3 regions of the Serratia sp. 2723 genome follow, and region 3 is predicted to be linked to each of the others. Evidence: predicted binding sites of a transcription regulator. Region 3 holds the regulator's gene; each other region holds the start of a gene.
What was found. Region 3 encodes Fur, which represses iron uptake genes when iron is present. Its sites were predicted from a motif close to ATAATAATGAGAACNACTATCAA; they were not measured.

Region 1 (7,406 bases), on a different contig from region 3:
AGCAGCTTGCGGGCGCAGGCCAGATAGGAAACGTCGGTATACACTTTGCGGGTATACACCGGGTAGCCCTCCAGGCCATCCATCTGGGCGCGCTTGATTTCGCTGTCCCAGTAAGCGCCTTTGACCAGGCGGATCATCAGGCGACGGCGGCTGCGGCTGGCCATGTCGATCACGGCATCAATGGCAAACGGGCAGCGCTTCTGGTAAGCCTGAATAACAAAGCCGATGCCGTTCCAACCGGCCAACTGCGGCTCAAAGCACAGCTTTTCCAGCAGATCGAGGGAGATTTCCAGGCGATCGGCCTCTTCGGCGTCGATATTGATGCCGATATCGTATTGGCGTGCCTGCAATGTCAGCGACAGCAAGCGTGGGTACAACTCTTCCATCACGCGATCGTACTGGGCGCGGCTGTAACGTGGATGCAGCGCCGAGAGTTTGATCGAGATACCAGGGCCTTCATAAATGCCACGGCCATTGGAGGCTTTGCCGATAGCATGGATTGCTTGCTGATAGGAAACCAGGTAAGCCTGCGCATCGGCTTCGGTCAGCGCGGCTTCACCCAGCATGTCGTAAGAGTAACGGAAGCCTTTGTCTTCCAGCTTGCGCGCATTGGCCAGCGCTTCGGCGATGGTTTCACCGGTAACAAACTGCTCGCCCATCAGGCGCATCGCCATATCGACCCCTTTGCGGATCAACGGCTCGCCGCGCTTACCGATGATGCGGTTCAGTGCGCTGGAGAGATTGGCTTCATTATGAGTAGACACCAGCTTGCCGGTAAACAGCAGGCCCCAGGTTGCAGCGTTGACAAACAGCGAAGGGCTGCGGCCAAGGTGGGAGTGCCAATTACCGTTGCTGATTTTGTCGCGGATTAACGCATCGCGCGTTGGTTTGTCAGGAATACGCAGCAACGCTTCGGCCAGACACATCAGAGCCACCCCTTCCTGAGAAGAGAGCGAGAACTCCTGTAGCAATCCTTGCACCATACCGGCGCGACCGTTGGCACTCTTCTGGTTACGCAATTTTTCGGCAATGCCATAGGCCAGTTTATGGGTGGCCTGCGCCAGATCGGCGGGTAAGCGCGCCTGTTCGAGCAGCATCGGCACCGCTTCGGTTTCCGGGCGGCGGTAGGCGGCTGTGATAGCCGCACGAGTGACGGACTGCGGCAGGATCTGTTCGGCAAACTCAAGGAAGGGCTGATGAGACTCTTCAGTCACCTGCGGCGTGACATCATCCGCTTCTGCCTGGCCGCCAGCGGCCAACGTCGGAATTTCTGGCAGATCGGCACCGCTCTCCAGACGTTCAAGATAATTGAAAATAGCCTGCTTGATTAACCAGTGTGGCGTGCGGTCAATCCGTTGTGCCGCGCTCTTGATGCGATCGCGGGTTGCTTCATCGAGCTTCACGCCCATTGTGGTAGTGCCCATGCCAATCCAGCTCCTGTTTTTGGAGCCCCTCCCAACCGGCCAGATTAGGGGCGCCCCGTAACGTAATGAGGTTATTGATGCTGACAATATCCTGCATGTTGCAACTTTGTGCAACCTTGTTAAATACGCTCCGTAACGAAGTGTGACTCCAATCGATTTTTTAACATCTTGAGCGCTACGGATTACGGGCAGATAAATGGGGTTGCGGTGTGAGACTAGGTTATTTCCCTGTATTAATCAGGGTTAAGTAAGAGGTGCAACTCATTTTGGCTATGACGAGTGCAACCTTGACAGCGAATAAATGTGACCTGGCGTGAGTTTCGTGTGACTTTTTTGTTAAATCTCTTGTTGGTTGTTGACTGCCTCATCTAGGATAACCAGCGTTCAGACCATGATGGGTATAAACGCTGTTCGCCCGCCACCATCGCAATGCGCCCCGTTCCGGCGCCTGGCGGGTGAAATTACTGACATAAAAATACCCGATAACTTTCAATAGTTCGCTAACATACGGCGGCTTGAAAGTGAGAAGGGAGTAAAAATGGAGAGTTTAAGATAATGAACACACCTATGCTGGTGACCTTCGTGGTCTACATTATTGGGATGGTGGTGATCGGCCTGCTGGCCTATCGCGCGACCAACAACTTTGACGACTACATTCTGGGTGGCCGCAGTCTGGGCAGCGTGGTGACCGCGCTCTCCGCCGGGGCATCCGATATGAGCGGCTGGCTGCTGATGGGGTTACCGGGCGCAATTTTCCTTTCCGGCATTTCGGAAAGCTGGATCGCCATCGGGCTGACCATTGGTGCCTACCTGAACTGGAAGCTGGTGGCAGGCCGTTTGCGCGTCCACACCGAAGCCAACAACAACGCCCTGACGCTGCCGGACTACTTCACCAGCCGTTTTGAGGATAACAGCAAACTGCTGCGGGTGATTTCCGCCATCGTGATCCTGGTGTTCTTCACCATCTATTGTGCTTCCGGCATCGTGGCCGGTGCGCGCCTGTTTGAAAGCACCTTCGGTATGACCTATGCCACCGCGCTGTGGGCCGGGGCGGCGGCTACCATCCTGTATACCTTTATCGGTGGTTTCCTGGCGGTCAGTTGGACCGATACCGTGCAGGCCAGCCTGATGATTTTTGCGCTGATCCTTACGCCGGTGATTGTGATCTTCGCTGTGGGCGGCATCGATACTTCGATGCTGGTGATCGCGGCTAAAAACCCGGCCAATCTGGATATGATGAAAGGGCTGAATCTGGTGGCGATCCTGTCGTTGCTGGGCTGGGGCCTGGGTTACTTTGGTCAGCCGCATATTCTGGCGCGCTTTATGGCGGCGGACTCCCACCGCACCATCCGTAGCGCTCGCCGCATCAGCATGACCTGGATGATCCTCTGCCTGGCGGGAACCATTGCGGTTGGCTTCTTCGGCATCGCCTACTTTGCCAATAACCCGGATCAAGCGGGCAATGTGACGCAAAACGGCGAGCGGGTCTTTATCGAACTGGCCATGCTGCTGTTTAACCCATGGATTGCCGGGATCCTGCTGTCGGCGATTCTGGCGGCGGTGATGAGCACCCTGAGCTGTCAACTGTTGGTCTGTTCGAGTGCGATCACCGAAGACCTGTACAAAGCCTTCCTGCGCAAAGGGGCCAGCCAGCGTGAGCTGGTATGGGTAGGGCGCGCGATGGTGCTGGTGGTGGCGCTGGTGGCGATTGCCCTGGCGGCTGACCCGGAGAACCGCGTACTGGGTCTGGTAAGCTATGCCTGGGCCGGCTTTGGTGCCGCATTTGGCCCGGTGGTGCTGATCTCGGTGATGTGGTCGCGTATGACCCGTAACGGCGCGCTGGCCGGTATGCTGGTGGGGGCGATCACCGTGATCGTCTGGAAGCAGTACGCCTGGCTGGATCTGTATGAAATCATTCCTGGCTTTGTGTTTGGCTGTATCGCCATCGTGGTGGTTAGCCTGATGGGGCGCCAACCTTCGGCAACCATCACCAAGCGTTTTTATCTGGCAGAGGCCGAGTTCAAAACGGTCTAAATCCGCCTTGATCTCTCCCCGGCAAGCGGGGAGGGATCTGCTTTCCTCATCACTACTCTCACCAAGCTGTAACAACTAGCGACATTTGATTAATAAAAATCACACTTCCGCCTCTTGTTTTTCTTTTCAGTAGAATGATAATCACTATCGTTCTGGTTTACTTTTCTTTACATTGCCGCCCCCCTGGTCGACCAGGTGCCCGCGGCTGACTACAAACGCCTTTTCAGGGGTTAAAATTCTATGTTTGTTCCTTTCCTTATCATGTTCCGTGAGGGGTTGGAGGCTGCGCTGATCGTCAGTTTGATCGCCAGCTATCTGAAGCGGACTCAACGCGGTCAATGGCTTGGTGTGGTATGGATTGGGGTGATCGTCGCCGTTGCTCTGTGCCTGGCGTTAGGTATCTTCATTAATGAAACCACCGGCGAGTTTCCACAAAAACAGCAAGAGCTGTTCGAAGGGCTGGTAGCGGTGGTGGCGGTGTGCATCCTCACCTATATGGTGTTCTGGATGCGCAAGGTTTCCCGCTCGGTGAAGGTACATCTTGAAGGGGCCATCGATAACGCCCTCAACTCGAGTAAAAGCCAAGGCTGGGCATTGGTGGCGATGGTGTTTTTTGCCGTTGCCCGCGAAGGGCTGGAGTCGGTGTTCTTTCTGTTGGCCGCGTTTCAGCAGGATGTGGGCATTGCTGCGCCAATCGGTGCGATGCTCGGCCTGGCATGTGCCATCGTGGTGGGCATGCTGATCTATTGGGGCGGCATCAAACTGCATCTGGCCAAGTTCTTCAAATGGACCAGCCTGTTTATTCTGTTCGTGGCTGCGGGCCTGGCCGCCGGGGCGATCCGTGCCTTTCACGAGGCCGGATTGTGGAACCATTTTCAGGATATCGCGTTCGACCTCAGCAACCAGCTCTCCACGCATTCACTGCTGGGCACCCTGTTAGAAGGAGTGTTCGGCTATCAGGAAGCGCCATCGGTCAGCGAAGTGGCGGTCTATTTCCTGTATCTGATCCCTGCTCTGATTTTCTTTTTCCTGCCGCAGCGTACGGAGTCCTCTGCGATCCCGGCGCAACGCAAGACACATCACTAATTTAATAGGGAATTCGTATGTCTACTCCGTTATTTCGCCGTAAGGCATTGCATGCCGCATTACTGGCCGTTCCTGCTTTCGCGCTGAGCCTCAACGCGCTGGCGGCGGATATCCCGCGGGTTTTGGTGACCGTTAACGACAAACAGTGTGAGCCGATGCAGTTGACCCTGCCCGCCGGTAAAACCCAGTTTGTGGTGCATAACACCAGCCAAAAAAACCTGGAGTGGGAAATCCTCAAAGGCGTGATGGTGGTGGAAGAGCGCGAAAATATTGCGCCAGGTTTCACCCAGAAAATGACGGCAAACCTGGAAGCGGGCGAATACGATATGACCTGTGGGCTGCTGAGCAACCCTAAAGGCAAGCTTGTTGTCACGGCTGTGGGGGCGGTAAACGATGGCAAGCCGAATGTGATGGATCTGGTAGGGCCGATTGCCGAATATAAAGTCTATGTCACCAAGGAGGTTGAAGGGCTGGTCAGGCAGACCAAGCTGTTCACCGAGGCGATCAAAGCCGGTGATGTGGCCCAGGCACGCAAGCTTTATGCGCCAACCCGTCAGCACTACGAGCGTATCGAACCTATTGCCGAGCTGTTCTCCGATCTGGATGGCAGCATCGACGCCCGTGAAGACGACTATGAGAAAAAAGCCGAAGATCCGAAATTCACCGGCTTCCACCGTCTGGAGAAAGCGCTGTTTGCCGACAACACCACCAAGGGCATGAATGAGTATGCCGATGGTCTGTATAAAGACACGCTGGAATTGCAAAAACGCATCGGTGAACTGACCTTCCCGCCAAGCAAAGTGGTGGGGGGTGCTGCTGGCCTGATCGAAGAAGTGGCGGCCAGCAAGATCAGCGGTGAAGAGGATCGCTACAGCCGTACCGATTTGTGGGATTTCCAGGCCAACGTCGATGGAGCCCAGAAGATTGTCAACCTGCTGCGTCCGCTGTTGGAAAAGGCCAATCAGCCATTATTGGCGAAGATCGACGCCAACTTTAAAACCGTCGATACCATCCTGGCTAAATACAAGACCCCAGAGGGCTATGAATCTTACGAGAAGCTGACCACCGCGGATCGTAATGCGATGAAAGGGCCGATCACTACGCTGGCAGAAGACCTGTCACAGTTGCGTGGCGTACTGGGTCTGGATTAAGGCGAAAATGATGAACCATAAGACCGGCCCGCATAACGGGCCGTTTCCTCAGGATAAGCAGGCCGCTTCGCCCTCGCGCAGGCGGCTGTTGCAAGGTTTGGGCATGATGGGCGGTGCTTTGGCATTGTCGGGGCCATCTCTGGCACGGGCTGCAGAAGAGCCGCTGGCTACCTCGCAGGATGAACGCTGGCAAAAACAACCGTTCTACGGCCAGCATCAGTCAGGTATCTTGACGCCACAACAGGCGGCCATGATGCTGGTGGCTTTCGACGTGCTGGCGACCAATAAGCAGGATCTCGAACGGCTATTTCGTCTGTTGACCAGCCGTATCGCGTTCCTCACCAGCGGCGGTAAGGCACCGGAGGTCGATCCCAAGCTGCCACCGTTGGATTCGGGCATCATGGGGCCGGAAATTTACCCTGATAACCTGACCATCACCGTTTCCGTTGGCACCTCGCTGTTTGATGAGCGCTTTGGCTTACAGGCGCAGAAACCGCTGCATCTGCAAACCATGACGCGCTTCCCCAACGATTCACTTGATGCTGCCTTGTGTCATGGTGACTTGTTGCTGCAAATCTGTGCCAATACTAATGAAACGGTGATCCACGCGTTGCGCGATATCATCAAGCATTCGCCAGACTTGCTCAGCGTGCGTTGGAAGCGGGAAGGTTTTATTTCGGCACATGCGGCCCGCAGCCGGGGCAAAGAGACGCCGATTAACCTGCTGGGCTTCAAAGACGGCACCGCCAATCCAAAAACCAGCGATAAGCCGTTGATGGATAAGGTGGTGTGGGTCGGTGATAAAGCGGGGGAACCTGCCTGGGCCGTTGGCGGCAGCTATCAGGCCGCGCGTATCATTCGTTTCCACGTCGAATTTTGGGATCGTACGCCGTTGCAGGAGCAGCAAACCATCTTTGGCCGTGAGAAACACAGCGGTGCGCCGTTGGGGATGAAGCATGAGCACGACGAACCTGACTATGCCAAAGACCCGGAAGGTAAGCTGATCCCCCTGGATGCCCATATTCGGCTGGCCAACCCGCGCACGCCGCAAACCCAGAGCAGCCTGATGCTGCGCCGGGGTTACAGCTATTCGCTGGGCGTTTCCAATTCGGGCCAACTGGAGATGGGCCTGCTGTTCGTTTGTTATCAGGCTGATTTGGAGCAGGGCTTCCTGACGGTGCAGAAACGGTTGAACGGCGAAGCGCTGGAGGAATACGTCAAGCCTATTGGCGGTGGCTATTTCTTTGTGTTACCGGGCGTCAAGACGAGTGGCGATTATTTGGCCAGCGGCTTGCTGTAGGTGTGAACAGCTAAGTTTTTCAGCAAAACAGAGAAGCGCAGCGCAAAAGCTGCGCTTTTTTTATGTGCTCAATTTTTAATCCGGCAACCTAAATGTCATTCAGCGGGATTAATATTAATGCATTGATATTTAACATTAAAATAATTTAATGCCAAGTCGTTTTCGCTTTGATATAGTGGTGTTGCAGCGGGTTAAAACAAAAAATATTAAATTTTTTTACATTTTAGTAACGCAGCGCGGTTGAATGTCATTATACTGTAATCATCTGGCGGTAGTTTTCACACGGTGCACAGCTCAATGCTGTAAATATCACTGCGGGGATCGCTAATGGTAAAGTCCTTGGTTGGGCTGCAAACAACAAATAACATACCTTCCCTGATTTCTCGTTGTAACGAGGGCTCTCTCTACGAC
Region 2 (7,406 bases), on a different contig from region 3:
AGGTGTCGAGCCGATAATGCTTGGCAACCCGGTCGATCTGTTCCAGATACACCTGCAACAGCTCGAATGTCCAGTCTGGTCCATCGCTCAGACGTTTATCTTCCTTAACCTTTTTATGTGTCGAAGTAGTCATCAGCGCACCCTCGTTATGAACGGCGTCGGCTCTTTTGGCAGACCCTTTAACAATGATAGTCCAAGTCGTAATAAATCGTTTGAAATCATCCGTGCTGAGTATTGAGCCAGCTCTGCTAAAACCGGCTTTTCGACCCGTGATGGCACTCAATCAGGCATTCAACCGGTTGAGTAGAGGAAACTGATGTGCAAGGGGTGTTGTTGGAATTATTAGCCTGAAATATTTAATTAAACAGACTTATATTCCGGGCTGGGTGGGTTGTCATTAAGTGTATCACTGGGGATTTTCGCTGATGTGTTTGGGGGATGAAGAGCTTGTTTTATCGGCAAAATGCGCTTTAACAGTATCTTATCGTTATTTTTTGAACGCTATTGCCAAAGCCGGGCGCATCAACGATAAAATAATTGTGAATATTGTCACGATTAATGATTGAGTTGTTGAGTAGTTTTTTCCACTGAGTTAATTTCCTGTTATTGGTAGATTGTGCTTTATCGATCCTTGGGCTGGAGTCAGCGATGAGAGTGGTTATTTTAGGTAGCGGAGTGGTAGGGGTTGCCAGTGCCTGGTACTTGGCAAAAGCGGGCCATGAGGTGACGGTGATCGATCGTCAACCTGGGCCAGCCTTGGAAACCAGTGCGGCCAATGCCGGGCAGATATCTCCGGGTTACGCTGCACCTTGGGCAGCACCTGGGGTACCGTTGAAGGCGATTAAATGGATGTTCCAGCGTCACGCGCCGTTGGCGGTCCGCTTCGATGGCAGTAGTTTCCAACTGCGCTGGATGTGGCAGATGCTGAAAAACTGCGATACCGCCCACTATATGACCAATAAAGGCCGTATGGTGCGTCTGGCGGAATACAGCCGTGACTGCATTAAAGCCCTGCGTCAGGAAACCGGCATCCAGTACGAAGGCCGTCAAGGCGGCACGCTGCAACTGTTCCGCACCCAGCAGCAGTTTGACAGCGCGGCCAAGGACATTGCCGTGCTGGAGGATGCCGGGGTGCCTTATAAACTGCTGGAGGCCAGCCAGTTGGCGACGGTCGAACCCGCGTTGTCGCAGGTTGCCCACAAGCTTACCGGCGGCTTACAGCTCCCGAATGATGAAACCGGGGACTGCCAACTGTTCACCCAGCAGTTGGCCAAGCTGGCTCAGCGGGCTGGAGTCAATTTCCTGTTTAACCGCAACGTTGAACGCTTGCTGGTGGCAGGAGATAAAATTACCGGTGTGCAGTGTGATGGTGAAATCATCACTGCCGATAGCTATGTTGTGGCGTTCGGTGCCTATTCTACCGCGTTACTGCGCGATCTGGTGTCGATTCCGGTTTATCCGTTGAAAGGTTACTCATTAACTATCCCGATCGCCGATGAAGCGGCCGCGCCATTCTCAACCGTGCTGGACGAAACCTATAAAATTGCCATTACTCGCTTCGATAAGCGCATCCGTGTGGGCGGTATGGCGGAAATTGTCGGCTTCAATACCCAGTTGGAGCAGAAGCGGCGTGAAACGCTGGAAATGGTGGTACGCGATCTGTATCCGAACGGTGGGCGGGTTGAGGAGGCCACGTTCTGGACGGGGCTGCGCCCGATGACGCCAGATGGCACGCCGATCGTGGGGCGCACACCGCTGAAGAATCTCTATTTAAATACCGGCCATGGCACCTTGGGTTGGACGATGGCTTGCGGTTCCGGCCAGCTGCTTGCCGACTTGATCTCTGGGATCACTCCGGCCATTGCTTCAGACGATCTGGCGGTGGCGCGTTACCGCGCAGACTTTCGGCAGGGACCTGTTGTTCCTTTGAATGATGTGCATCCGGCACGCTGAAACCCAATCTGATAGGAGATCCCATGCCTCGCCCGATTACCGCTACGCTGCATTTGGCCGCGTTGACCAATAACCTGCAGGTAGTTCGTCGTTTTGCTCCTGCGGCAAAAATCTGGGCCGTTGTTAAGGCCAACGCCTATGGCCATGGTTTGCAGCACGTCTGGCGCAGCCTGGCCGAGAATAGCGATGGTTTTGCCTTGCTCGATCTGGCCGAAGCGGTGTTGTTGCGCAAATCGGGTTGGCAGGGACCCATACTGCTGCTGGAGGGGTTTTTCCAACCGGCAGACCTGATGCTGATCGATCGTTACCGGTTAACCACGGCGGTGAACAGCGACTGGCAACTACAGGCGATTGCTGAAGCAAGTTTACAGGCCCCGCTGGATGTTTATCTCAAGTTGAACAGCGGTATGAACCGCCTGGGGTTTGCCCCGGAGCGGTTACATAGCGCTTGGTTAACCGCAAAGGAGCTGCGTAATATTGGCTCGATAACGCTAATGAGCCACTTCGCTACCGCCGACGGGGCTGAAGGCGTCACGGAGCAGATGGCCGTGATTGAACGCGCCACTGCTGCGATTGATCTGCCGCGTAGCCTGGCCAACTCGGCGGCCACCTTGTGGCACCCGCAGACGCAAGGGGAATGGGTGAGGCCGGGGATTATCCTTTATGGCGCATCACCCAGCGGCAACTGGCAGGACATCGCCGCTACCGGTCTGCAACCGGCGATGACGCTAAGCAGCAAGATTATAGGCATCCAACAGCTGCAAGCGGGAGACCGTGTGGGGTATGGTTGGCGTTATACCGCCAGTGGGGCACAGCGTATCGGTGTGGTGGCCTGTGGCTATGCAGATGGTTATCCTCGCCATGCGCCTACCGGCACCCCGGTTTGGGTGGACGGTGTTCTGACGCATACTGTAGGTTCGGTTTCCATGGATATGATGACGGTGGATTTGACGCCGTGCCCGCAGGCAACCATTGGCACTGACGTTGAACTGTGGGGAAGGAAGCTGCCGGTTGATGATGTGGCTGCCGCAGCCGGAACCTTGGGTTACGAACTGCTGACAGCCCTGGCGGCACGGGTGCCTATTGTTGTTGAGAAATAGCCTCAGGCGATCTTCTTCAACTGCCCTTTGATTTGCTTGCTGCGCTGCCGAGCGTGTAGCGCCAGCAGGCAACCTACCAGCATCACCAACGCCAGCGACAGTTTCGGCTGCAGCGGCAACGCCATCGCGATCAGGCCCAGCGCGGCACCTCCGGCCATCTGAATAAAGCCCACCAGTGCCGAAGCCACACCTGCTTCGTTAGAGTAAGGCTCTAATGCATAGCTGGTTGACGGCCCCATGACAAAGGCCAATCCGGCGCAGGCGCAGGCCACGGGCAGGATATAAGCCAACCAATGGCTTTGCGCAGCTTCACCCAGCAGTGCTATCCCCAACACTAACGCGAGACAGCCTAACCCCATCAGTATGCCGCCGGTCGCCAGGCAGAAAGGGCGGCCGATCTTGTGAATGATGCGGTTGGCGACAAAGCTGACCAGCATGATCCAGAAACCGTTGGCACCAAATACCAAAGAGAACTGCAGCGGTGATAGCCCGGCGGTGCCCATCAGCACGTTAGGTGCCAATGAAACATAAGTTAGTGCCATTCCCATTGCCCCGGCATTGACCACCGCAAAGGTGATAAAACGGCGATCGCCGAGAATGCGCAGATACTGTCGTACCGGCAGTCCTTTGACGGCTAGGGTAGTAGCGGGACGGGTTTCCGGTAGGAAGAAGATGACCAGCAATAATACCACCGCGGCGTAACCGACCAGGAACCAGAATGGGGCGCGCCAGCCGAAGGCTTCTGCCAGCAAGCCACCAAGCAACGGGGCAAGTGCAGGAATGATATTCAGCGTGCCGTTGAGGAAACCGAAAGCGCGTGCGGCATCATCACCATTCATGCGATCGCGCACGCCACTGAATGCTACAACGGCGGTACAGCAAACGGCCACGCCTTGCATCAGGCGTGAGGCGACAAAGATTTCTGCCGTTGTCGCCAGCGCGGCCATGGCTGCGCCCACCATATAAATCACTATCCCGGCAATAGCCACTGGCTTACGACCGTAATTATCCACCAGTGGGCCGGCGATCACCTGGCCAAGACCCAACACCAGAATAAACAGCGAAATGGTGGATTGGATCAAAGCTTCGCTGCTGTTAAGACCCAGGGCAATGGCAGGAATGGTGGGCAGATAGAGATCGATTCCCAGAGGGCCGAGCAACACCAGGCTAAGCAGGAGAAAGAGAAATTTTTGCATAACAAAAATGGCACGTCCGAATGACAAAGAGAACTAGAGTAGAGATCCCAACCGCAAATGGGAAGCGATAACGTATTGATGACAGACAGGAAACCGTTTGCGTTTGATTTTCCCGGGCGCGATCATTTTGCCGCGGGCTGGCGGTAATAAAGCGCCGAAATGGTATCAGCAACGTAGCGCGCCTGATGTTTGGCATCATCCAGCGCCCGGTGTGGTGTACCTTCAAACGGACGCTGTTTTTTGGGATTGAAACCATGCAGCTCTGCCAGCGTAATGATAGTGCGGGCGTCTTGGGTATCCCAGAACTTCCAAGGGCAAGGCATTGCCAACTGGTGGTAGGCATGTTCCAGGATCGAGCAGTCAAACTCTTTGCCATTGCCCCAGACTTTCACCGTGTCGGTGCTGTGCATATGAATAAAACGGCTCAGATTGGTCAATACGCGCTTGAGGCTTTCGCTGCCCCCGAAGGCCTGTTTACGAGCTTCGTCTGACTGTTTTGCCCACCAGGCCACGGTATCCAGACTGATTGTACGGCCCGGTTGTTCCTGCTGGCTGTTCACTGCTGCTTCAAACTCTGCCCCTAACTCACCGGTCCTGGGGTTAAAAAACACGCCAGCAACCACCAGGATCACCGCGCTCGGGGTAATATCCAGCGTTTCAATATCTAGCATCAAATGGTTCATGGTGGCTCCAGGCTGAACGAGCTTGTGATGGTACTACATACAGTCTGGCAGAATATCCCGTTACTTTGAAATAGGTGAAAACGGTCTGTTCACGGTATGATGGTGTTGGTCATGTTGCTGAGTTGGTAGCTAGCGTTGAGAACACTTATTTTTATTCTATGTATGATCGGTTATCTGCTGGTATTAGGCTACTTTGGCGTTTACGTTACCGATAAAATCTGCGAAAACGCGCAAAACTTAAGTAAAATCTGCCGCATGGTGGATATCTCTGAACCTCATATCCCCAAGTCATCCGTCACCCCAGATAGTCGCGGGTGAGTAATAACGTCAATATCGCCGCTGCCCCGATAAACACGGTCCATTGGCGCCAACCAAAGCGTGACAGCCATTCCGGTTGCACCTTGTTATTGTTGAATTGCCTGACGGTTAGTGTACCAGCCAACAACAGTGTCATGATTACCCAAACCAGGCTCAGGCTGGCGGCGGAGAACTCAGTGTGCAAAATATTGGCGTAATACAGGCGCATGGTCATAAAGTAGATCAGCAATACCCAACTGAACCCTCTTCGTTTCTTCAGGATCTGGCTGAGCAGAAAAGCGATAAACAGACTATGAGCGATGGAAATTAACGGTGATTCAAAGGGGTGGCGAACGCAAAGATTGTATACCGCCAGATAGAGATTAGAGATCAGTAACGCATACACCGTATAGACATACCAGCCATAGACCACTTTCAGTCTTCTGGAGGGGGCTGAGATGTGATTTGCTGTTTGAGTCATGCACTCTCCTTGAGTTATCAAGATTTATAGCATTTAAAGGCTAAATGAAAACTAAACGGCTCAGGAGCATAATCTGCCGAGAAAAAAGTTTTTTCCATGATGACGAACCAACCATAAGCCGAAAAGCCTGCCTGAAGCCCCATCACCAGAGTGCATTTTGCTACTTGAATTCATTGATGGTAAAGATAATAATTATCATTGTTATTAGTATTACATATCTAACAACATCAGAGTACCGTGACCTCTGTACGCCAAACTGGCCAGCGTTGCCAGCGCGGTAAGTTTTCGGTGCAATTTCAATGGGATCCCATGGGGAATACAGGTATGCCTGCGTTTTTTCCTGCCAGTCGTTCTTATCTTTACTGCTCGTTAGCGATTTTCCTGCCACTGACCTCTTTTGCTGAAGATACCCTCGTGGTAACGGCCAAACCCGCCGATACGGCGGAAACGGCGACGCATGGTTATGAGGCCAGCACCAGCCAGGGGGCCACTAAAACGGATCGGCCCCTGGTGCTCACCGCGCAATCCGTCTCCGTGGTAACACGCCAACAGATGAGCGACCAAGGGGCTTTGACGGTTAACGATGCGCTGAAATATACCCCGGGCGTATTCACTAACTTCTCTGGTGGCGCGACGCGTTACGATACTATTGCTCTGCGTGGTTTCCACGGTGGCGATGTCAATAACACCTTCCTGAACGGCCTGCGCCTGCTTAGCGACGGCGGCAGTTATAACGCTTTGCAGATCGACCCTTGGTTCCTGGAGCGCATTGATGTGATTAAGGGCCCGTCCTCCGTGATGTATGGGCAAAGCATCCCTGGTGGGTTAGTGGCGATGACCAGCAAACGGCCACAGTTTGCCAGTGAAAACCACGTCAATGTGATGGCCGGTAACAACAATACCAAAGGCGGTGCGTTTGATTCGACAGGGGCGCTGAACGAGCAGTGGGCATACCGTTTGACCGGCATTACCCGCACCAGCGACACCATGTATGACCATCAGCGTGAAGAGCGCTATGCGATTTCGCCTGCGTTGCTGTGGCAACCGGATGAAAATACCTCTTTGCTGTTGCAGGCCAATCTGCAAAAAGACCCTTCCGGTGGCTACCACAGCGCGGTGCCATCAGACGGCAGTATTTATACCTCCAGTGGGGATAAGCTGGGCCGCGGATTTTTTGACGGCGAAAGCAGCCGCAATGTGTTCAAACGTTGGCAGCAAATCTACAGCTATGACTTCTCGCATGGTTTTAACGACGTCTGGTCGTTCCGCCAAAATGCCAGCTACACCCACTCCAACGTGGAGCTGGAGCAGGTTTACCAGATTGGCTGGAACGCTGACCGCAGCGAGTTGAACCGTTGGTACAGCGGCTCCAGTACGTCGTTGGATGCTTATGCCGTGGATAACCAACTGGCGGCGGAGTTTGCGACTGGCGCGTTGGAACACAAGGTAATGCTGGGGCTGGATTATCAGCGTTTTACCAATAATCTGTGGGAAGAGTCTGGTTCGGCCACGCCGTTGAACCCGTTCACCGGCGTTTCCGGCGGGCCAGCTATTACTATTCTCAGTCATACCGATTCTAAACGGCGTTATGAGCAGACTGGAGTCTATCTGCAGGATGAAGTCAGCCTCTACAACTGGTATCTCAATCTTTCCGGGCGCGTTGACCGTTTGGAAACCAGGAATACCGTGCTGAATA
Region 3 (7,406 bases):
CCGCCAGCTATTCACCATACCATGAAATAACAGCAAAATTGCGCGAGCAAACCAATATCTCTGCAATCATGATAACCTAACTAAATGTTATCAAGTCATGAACTTTGCCATGAAATTACATTATCAATTACTGGCCTCAGAGGCCGCCACACCCGCGACCTTGCCAATCGTCCTGATCCACGGTCTGTTCGGTAATCTGGATAACCTGGGCGTGCTGGCCCGCGATCTGAACCAACAGCATACGGTGATCAAGGTCGATCTGCGCAATCACGGGCTGTCACCGCGCGCAGCGGAGATGACCTACCCGGCGATGGCACAGGATCTGTTAACGCTGTTAGACGACTTGCAAATCGAGCGAGCCATCGTGATCGGTCACTCGATGGGCGGCAAAGCGGCGATGGCGTTGACCGCACTAGCCCCAGAGCGGATTGAACGGCTGGTGGCGATCGATATCGCCCCGGTGGATTACGACACTCGCCGCCATGACCAGATCTTTACCGCACTGCAAGCCGTCACCGATGCGGGTATCACCCAGCGTCAGCAGGCTGCGCAGCTCATGCGGGCCACGCTGGATGAGGAAGGTGTGATCCAGTTTCTGTTGAAATCTTTCCATGCCGGCAGTTGGCGGTTCAACCTGCCGGTGTTGATCGAGCAATATGAGAATATTATCGGCTGGAAAGAGGTTCCCCCCTGGCCACACCCGACGCTGTTTATCCGTGGTGGTCTCTCGCCTTACGTACAGGATAGCTACCGCGATGACATCGCCCGTCAGTTCCCGCAGGCTCGCGCCTATGTGGTTGCAGGCTCCGGCCACTGGGTCCATGCAGAGAAACCGGACGCCGTATTACGGGCAATCCACCGTTTTATTGACCAACCGTGAGCTTAAATGGCGAAAAAACGCGCTAGACAGAATAGCTTAGCGCGTTTGTGGCTAAGTTAGGCATTGTCGTTGCTCCATCTGCTGGGGTAATATGGCGCGCTATAATTTTGCCACCCTGTCCAGGTGTGAAGCTGCGCTTGGCTGGGGGCGAATTTGGGTTAGGGTTTATTGGCCCGAATTGTGTAAATCAAACCGTCAGGAAGCGTAAACCGCTTTTTGATGCAAACTCCCTTGCAGTAGCGCAACAATGGCAAAAGAACAAACGGATCGCACGACGCTGGATTTGTTCGCAGATGAACGCCGTCCAGGGCGCCCGAAAACCAACCCGCTTTCCCGTGATGAACAGCTTAGAATTAATAAGCGCAATCAGCTACGACGGGACAAAGTGCGTGGATTACGGCGTGTGGAGCTGAAAATCAACGCAGACGCGGTAGATGCTCTGAACAAACTGGCCGACCAGCGCAATATCAGCCGCAGCGAATTGATCGAACAAATGCTGTTGGCCCAACTGGCGGAAGAACAGCCAGAACACTGATCTCTGCTGCCGCACGCGCGGCACGGCGTTAAGGATGACGCCAGATCGGTTCCACCTCCGCTGAGGCATCGCATAAACGCGATAAAACCTCAGGGCAAATTTCTGGCATGATACGCATTTACGGCTGAGCAAGCCTTCCCTTGGCAGCGCCTCAGGCCGCGTTTACGCAATACATTCATTTGAATTAAAAGGTTATTCTCACTATGGCTCATGTAGGCATTTTCTTTGGCAGCGACACTGGCAATACCGAAAACATTGCCAAGATGATCCAAAAGACGCTTCAGCAAAAATTCGGCAACGACGTGGCAGAAATCCACGACATCGCCAAAAGCAGTAAAGAAGATCTGGCAGCGTTTGACATCCTGCTGCTCGGTATCCCAACCTGGTACTACGGCGAAGCACAGTGCGACTGGGATGATTTCTTCCCGACGCTGGAAGATATCGACTTTAACGGCAAGCTGGTAGCGCTGTTTGGCTGTGGCGATCAGGAAGACTACGCGGAATATTTCTGCGATGCGATGGGCACCATCCGCGACATCATTGAACCACGCGGTGCGGCCATCGTCGGCCATTGGCCAACCAAAGGCTACCATTTCGAAGCCTCCAAGGGTCTGGCAGATGACGATCACTTTATCGGGCTGGCCATTGACGAAGATCGTCAACCTGAGCTGACCAACGAACGCGTAGACGCCTGGGTCAAGCAAATCAGTGAAGAGCTGAGCCTGGCCGAGATCGTCGGCTAAGCTCTGAACATATTGTAGGGGCGCCGTATACTGCGCCCTTCTGTTATCGGCATCACGGATTAGAGCAATAGAAGCTACAAGTTTGTAACTTCCTGCCTCGCCACGGTAGACTAAGACATCGGTTTATCCCATCCATCAAAGCTTTGCATGATTACCCTGTAAAAGTGCAAAGATATGTTTGTTAACAACCGGCGGTTTCTATTTGCAGCAACCGGTTCTATAATGAGACGCGATTAACGCTTTGTGCCGACCGATGCCATAGGCGAGAACGCCTCAACTTGATTAGCATAGTAACAGGACTGAATCCGCATGACTGATAACAACTCCGCATTGAAGAAGGCTGGCTTAAAAGTCACTCTTCCGCGACTCAAAATCCTGGAAGTCTTGCAGGATCCGGCATGCCATCACGTCAGTGCGGAAGATCTGTACAAAAAACTGATAGATATGGGCGAAGAAATTGGCCTGGCCACGGTATACCGCGTGCTGAACCAGTTTGACGACGCAGGTATTGTGACACGCCACAATTTTGAAGGCGGCAAGTCGGTATTCGAACTGACTCAGCAACACCACCACGATCACCTGATTTGCCTGGACTGCGGCAAAGTGATCGAGTTCAGCGACGAATCCATCGAAGTGCGTCAGCGCGATATCGCCAAGCAACACGGTATCAAGCTCACCAACCACAGCCTGTACCTGTACGGCCACTGTGAAACCGGCGATTGCCGCGAGAACGAAGCGCTGCACGACAAGAATTGATTCTGGCCCGCGCCAGAACGCGAAAACCGCCTACATGGCGGTTTTTTTATGCCCGGATGACAGAGAAAAAAATCCCCGGACAGGCCCGGGGAAAAATATCCACTCAATGATCACTATTGCAGTTTGCTCTCACCTCGCACTATTTTACGCTTTCACCGGTTCGGCGCGGCTGAAGCGTTTGCCGTCCGGGCTGATTGCACGGATTTGCACGTCACCCGCTACCGCAGGGCGCGCTTTATCGTCATAGCGCTGCCACTGTTTGCCGCCGTCGGTGGAATATTCAATCCCCAAACCTGGCAGAGAAATATTCGCTTCCAACTGACCACCGACGATACGTGCACCTGGAACCGGCAGGCGATAGCTCACGCCCGCTTTATCCATCTTGGCCAGCTCACGTTGACCAATCAGGTTAGCAAAGCGCAGCCAGTCCTGGTCCAGGGTTTTGGTATCGACCTGGTGGGTTTCGCCACCTTTGTACTCACGGCCAGCTTTGTAATCCTGCTCCCAGCTGGCGCGGTGCCATGCACGCTCTGCAAGCGACACTGCACGTGGGTAAATCATGTATTCCATCTGCTGGTCGGTACGCACGACTTCGCTCCACAGTTGTGCGGAAAGACCATATGCGCCCGGCCATGGTTTGTCGCTCTTGGCGGTGAAGTGGTTACCGTCACGGTCAACCGAGGTTTCGGCGTTCTGCGGCAGGTTGTTCGGCGCAAAGCTGAAGATCTTCTGCTCGTCGCTGAAGCGGGTGCCCCAGTAATAACCGTGTTCGTCCGGGCTGACTTCATATGGGAAGTCCATATAGACGTAGTCCGGGTTAGAGATCACCACGTCATAACCCTTGTTCGCCCAGTCGTTAGCCGAGTCGAAACCACCCCAGTACAGGGTATCCCAGAAGTTCACCGCCACATGCTTGGTCGCAAAGGCCTTCGAGTCTTTGGCATCTTTCAGGCCGTCCTGCCACGCCTGCATTCTGTCAATGCCGTGCGCTTTCACCAACTGGCTGACTTCCAGACCGAAGTAGCTTGGCAGGTGTTCCATATCTGCCACCTTGCCGTCTTTGATGATGGCCTGGCAAACCTGCGACTTGGCCCACGGCTTGTCTTCTTTGCTCAGATCGAGGATACCCTTGCCCGCTTCCGGTTTTTTCACGTCGGTATAGCCAGCACCCAGACGGATGTTCTTCGCTTCGTCCCCACCAAAGTGCCAGGTTTTCAGCGGTTGGCCGGCCTCTTTGTGCATCTGGGCCACTTCACCAATCACTTTGTCCACAAAGCTCTTGGACGAATCCAGGCATGGGTTCAGGTAGCTCTGGCGGTTGAAGTACTGCACCGAGGTGGTATTGGAGGTATCGGTCGGATCCACCAGGCGGAACTCGTTAGCCTCTTTCTCTTTCCCTTCGGCAAGCAGTTTCTTGTAGCGAGCTTCCATGGAAATAATCGCTGCACGAGCGTGCGCTGGCATGTCGATCTCAGGGATCACTTCAATCTGGCGCGCCTGAGCATATTTAACGATGTCGATATAGTCCTGACGGGAGAAGAAACCACCGTGCGGTGCCGGGCCAGAGCCATATTGCGGCATCAGGCAGGTGGTTTCACTCAGGTCATGGCAACGCTGGCCGCCCACTTCGGTCAACTCTGGCAGGCCAGGGATCTCAATACGCCAACCTTCATCATCCGTCAGGTGGAAGTGGAATTTGTTCAGCTTGTAGGCTGCCATCTGATCCAGCAGGCGCAATACGGCGTCTTTTTGGTGGAAGTTACGCGCCACGTCCAGGAAGATGCCGCGGTATTGGAAGCGCGGTGCATCTTTGGCATCCAGCGTCGCGATCTTCTTGCTACCATCCGAAGGGATTAGCGACAGGATGGATTGCAGACCATAGAACACCCCAGTCTGATCGAAACCGACGATCTCGGCACCTTTCTCGCCGATCTTCAGTTGGTAGGCACCTGGCACGGCCCGATCGCCTTTGAATGCAGCGGGCTTAATATCCGTCTTGATCGGATAACCGCTCTCCTGGCTCTCAATGCCCAACAGGGCAAAACGCTCGGCTGCTGCATCTGCCGCTGGCTTGGCCAAGGCGCTCAGTTCCAACGCCACGCCTTTGCTCAGGTCAATATCCTTCGCATGGACTTTAACTTCCATCGGGGTTGGGATGATTTGCCCACGCAGCGATGCCATCGGCAACACTTTCAGATCCTGGTTCTTGGTGAAGCGGCTTTCCGGCACCATCAGAATGTTGTTGTCATCCTTGGTACGCTTCCACTGGTCACCGGTGAACGGGGCAACAAACTGGTGAACATCTTCGGTATCGGTATTTGACAGGATCTTCGGCTGAGCATCGCCGGAAGTGGCATACCAGCGCGGCAGGAAGTCGGTGCGGAACAGCTGCCAGTATTCGGCAATAATCGGAATTTCCACCGCCTGGTTGGCCGGGAAGCTGGTGAATTTGTCCGTCGGCTCCAGCTTATACAGATCGCCGGTAATGTGGGTGATTTTGAACTGGTCGTTATCGACCTTCAGCGTCTGGCGCGGGCTGTGGAAATAGATCGCCCAGTCTTTATCTTTGATTTCCTGATTGCCGTTGGTCAAGGTGATCAGCACCTTGTGGCAGGACGCCCAGTCGGCACCCAGCTTGGCACAGTCCACGCCGTTCTCAGCGGCACGGTTATCCAACATTTTCAAATTGACCTGCAACTGGCTGAGTTGATCAACCACCTGCTGGCTGGCCATGGCAGAACCTACACTGCCCAAGAGTCCAAAGGTAGCCGTCAGGGCGGCGAGAGCACTCATCTTAAACTTGTTCATCTGCAACCTCTTGCGTAATCAGTTGTTGTTTGCGCGAATTTCTTTCCACAGCTTGCCGCATTTGGCGTCATACGCCTGGCCATTGCCGGTATGGGCGGCCTGGATGCAGCTTTGATAATCCAGCACCCGCACGGTTTCCTGTTCAGCGAACTGTTGATGCTGTTTCTCTTGCTTCAACACGTTCAGCACCGCCTGGCAGGCCTGCAATTTTTCTGGCGAACCTTCTGCGGTATTGATACAGGCGCTGTAGGCCTGGCGCAGCTTGACATCTTCCGGGGGCGCGGCAGATTGCGAGCAGGCGCTAAGCCCGGCAACCGCAGCCATAATCAGCATCAGTTTTTTCATGGTTAAAGTCCTGTGACATTTCCCCGGCAGCCTGGCCACCGGGGAGTGCATTAGAAGATGGTGAACGGTGCGATAACGATGAATTTGACGTCTTTCTCGTCCTGGAAGATGTTGCCGTAACCGCCGCCCCAGCTTGGGATATCGGAATGGTTGTCATACTGCGTGAAGTGCAGTTTGAACAGGGTGCCTTTGGCGCGCCCGTCCTGCATGGTGTACATCGCATCCAGGCTGTAAGCACTCTCTCTCAGGCGCTGGCTCTGATCGTAAATCGGATTGGTGCTTGGCTTGGCGTCCCAGGCGTAAACGTAGGAAGCGCCGACGGCCATACCAGGCAGGTTCCAATTGCTCAGGTCATACATCACGCCACCGAACACGGCTTTTTCGCCGTTGGCGTTAAAGTCGGAGCGGTTATCCCACCAGATATCGAGGCGGCCGTTTGAGGAGGCATAGGTCGGGGTCATACGCTGCAGGAAGAAGCCTTGGTTACCTTCCGCCTTGACCATGGTGCCTTCCAGACGCCAGTTGAACTGGCCGGTGGTATAACCGAAGGTCAGTGCCTGCAACCACGCCAGGCCATCATAGATGCTGTTCGGATCGCTATTGTCACCGATACGGTCTTCAGCGCCGTAAAACTGGTAGCTGGTGGTCAGCGGATTACCGGCCAGATCAAACTTGTAAGACGCCTTGGTGAAATACTGATTCACGTAGCCTTGCGCCTGGCCAAATGCGGCTTCCAGCACCAGGTTGTTCTTGAAATCGTATTTGGCACCCAGCGAGTGCAGGTAGGAAACGTCGGTCTTGCGATCGTTCTGACGGAAGTCGTCCATCTCGATGTGCCAAGGCGCTTTGTACTTGTTGGTCCACATGTAGGAAAAACTCAGCGCACCTGAATCGCCATAGTCAAAGTTGGCACCGGCTTCGGCACCCTGGTAGGTACCCGGCATAAGGCTCCAGTGCGGGGCCAGCAACGTTTGCCCGCTTGGCTGGATATAACCGGCACGCGCCCAGACCGGGCCATACTTGAACTTACCGGCTGCTTTATACAGGCTGATACCGCTTTTATCGCCGGAGTAATCTTCGTCATAGGTACGGTTACGGCTGGAGAACGCAATTTCGTTTGGGTGGCCACTCTCGCTGGATTCCGCCATTTCTATGGCGGTGAACGCCGCCACATCGATACCGAACATGTCCGCCGCATAACCGGAGGTGAAATCCAGGTTGGCGTTCCAGGTAGAGTGAGAGAGGTTGGTTTTAAACTCACCGGTTTCAACGTCTTTGCGATCGCGTTGACGTTGCCAGTAATACACCCCACCGGTCAGCGTAGAGTCATCGATAAACC

Region 1: efeU (iron uptake transporter permease EfeU) is a predicted target of Fur. The motif match lies at 3,587-3,609, and genes of this name have one in related genera.
Region 2: ABIE29_RS08125 (TonB-dependent siderophore receptor) is a predicted target of Fur. The motif match lies at 5,893-5,915, and genes of this name have one in related genera.

Annotation. Positions count from the first base shown of each region.
Region 1 is NZ_JBNDIN010000007.1:59,299-66,704, reverse strand. Features, by position in the region: gene putA (trifunctional transcriptional regulator/proline dehydrogenase/L-glutamate gamma-semialdehyde dehydrogenase) at 1-1,424, opposite strand, end outside; gene putP (sodium/proline symporter PutP) at 1,980-3,458, shown strand; gene efeU (iron uptake transporter permease EfeU) at 3,699-4,544, shown strand; gene efeO (iron uptake system protein EfeO) at 4,562-5,695, shown strand; gene efeB (iron uptake transporter deferrochelatase/peroxidase subunit) at 5,706-6,995, shown strand.
Region 2 is NZ_JBNDIN010000004.1:233,984-241,389, reverse strand. Features, by position in the region: gene ABIE29_RS08155 (SpoVR family protein) at 1-133, opposite strand, end outside; gene ABIE29_RS08150 (D-amino acid dehydrogenase) at 649-1,953, shown strand; gene dadX (catabolic alanine racemase DadX) at 1,977-3,053, shown strand; gene ABIE29_RS08140 (multidrug effflux MFS transporter) at 3,056-4,249, opposite strand; gene ABIE29_RS08135 (3'-5' exonuclease) at 4,372-4,932, opposite strand; gene ABIE29_RS08130 (hypothetical protein) at 5,228-5,710, opposite strand; gene ABIE29_RS08125 (TonB-dependent siderophore receptor) at 6,035-7,406, shown strand, end outside.
Region 3 is NZ_JBNDIN010000003.1:56,648-64,053, forward strand. Features, by position in the region: gene ybfF (esterase) at 98-880, shown strand; gene ybfE (LexA regulated protein) at 1,128-1,415, shown strand; gene fldA (flavodoxin FldA) at 1,619-2,158, shown strand; gene fur (ferric iron uptake transcriptional regulator) at 2,468-2,914, shown strand; gene ABIE29_RS05170 (beta-N-acetylhexosaminidase) at 3,059-5,722, opposite strand; gene chiQ (ChiQ/YbfN family lipoprotein) at 5,741-6,067, opposite strand; gene chiP (chitoporin ChiP) at 6,118-7,406, opposite strand, start outside.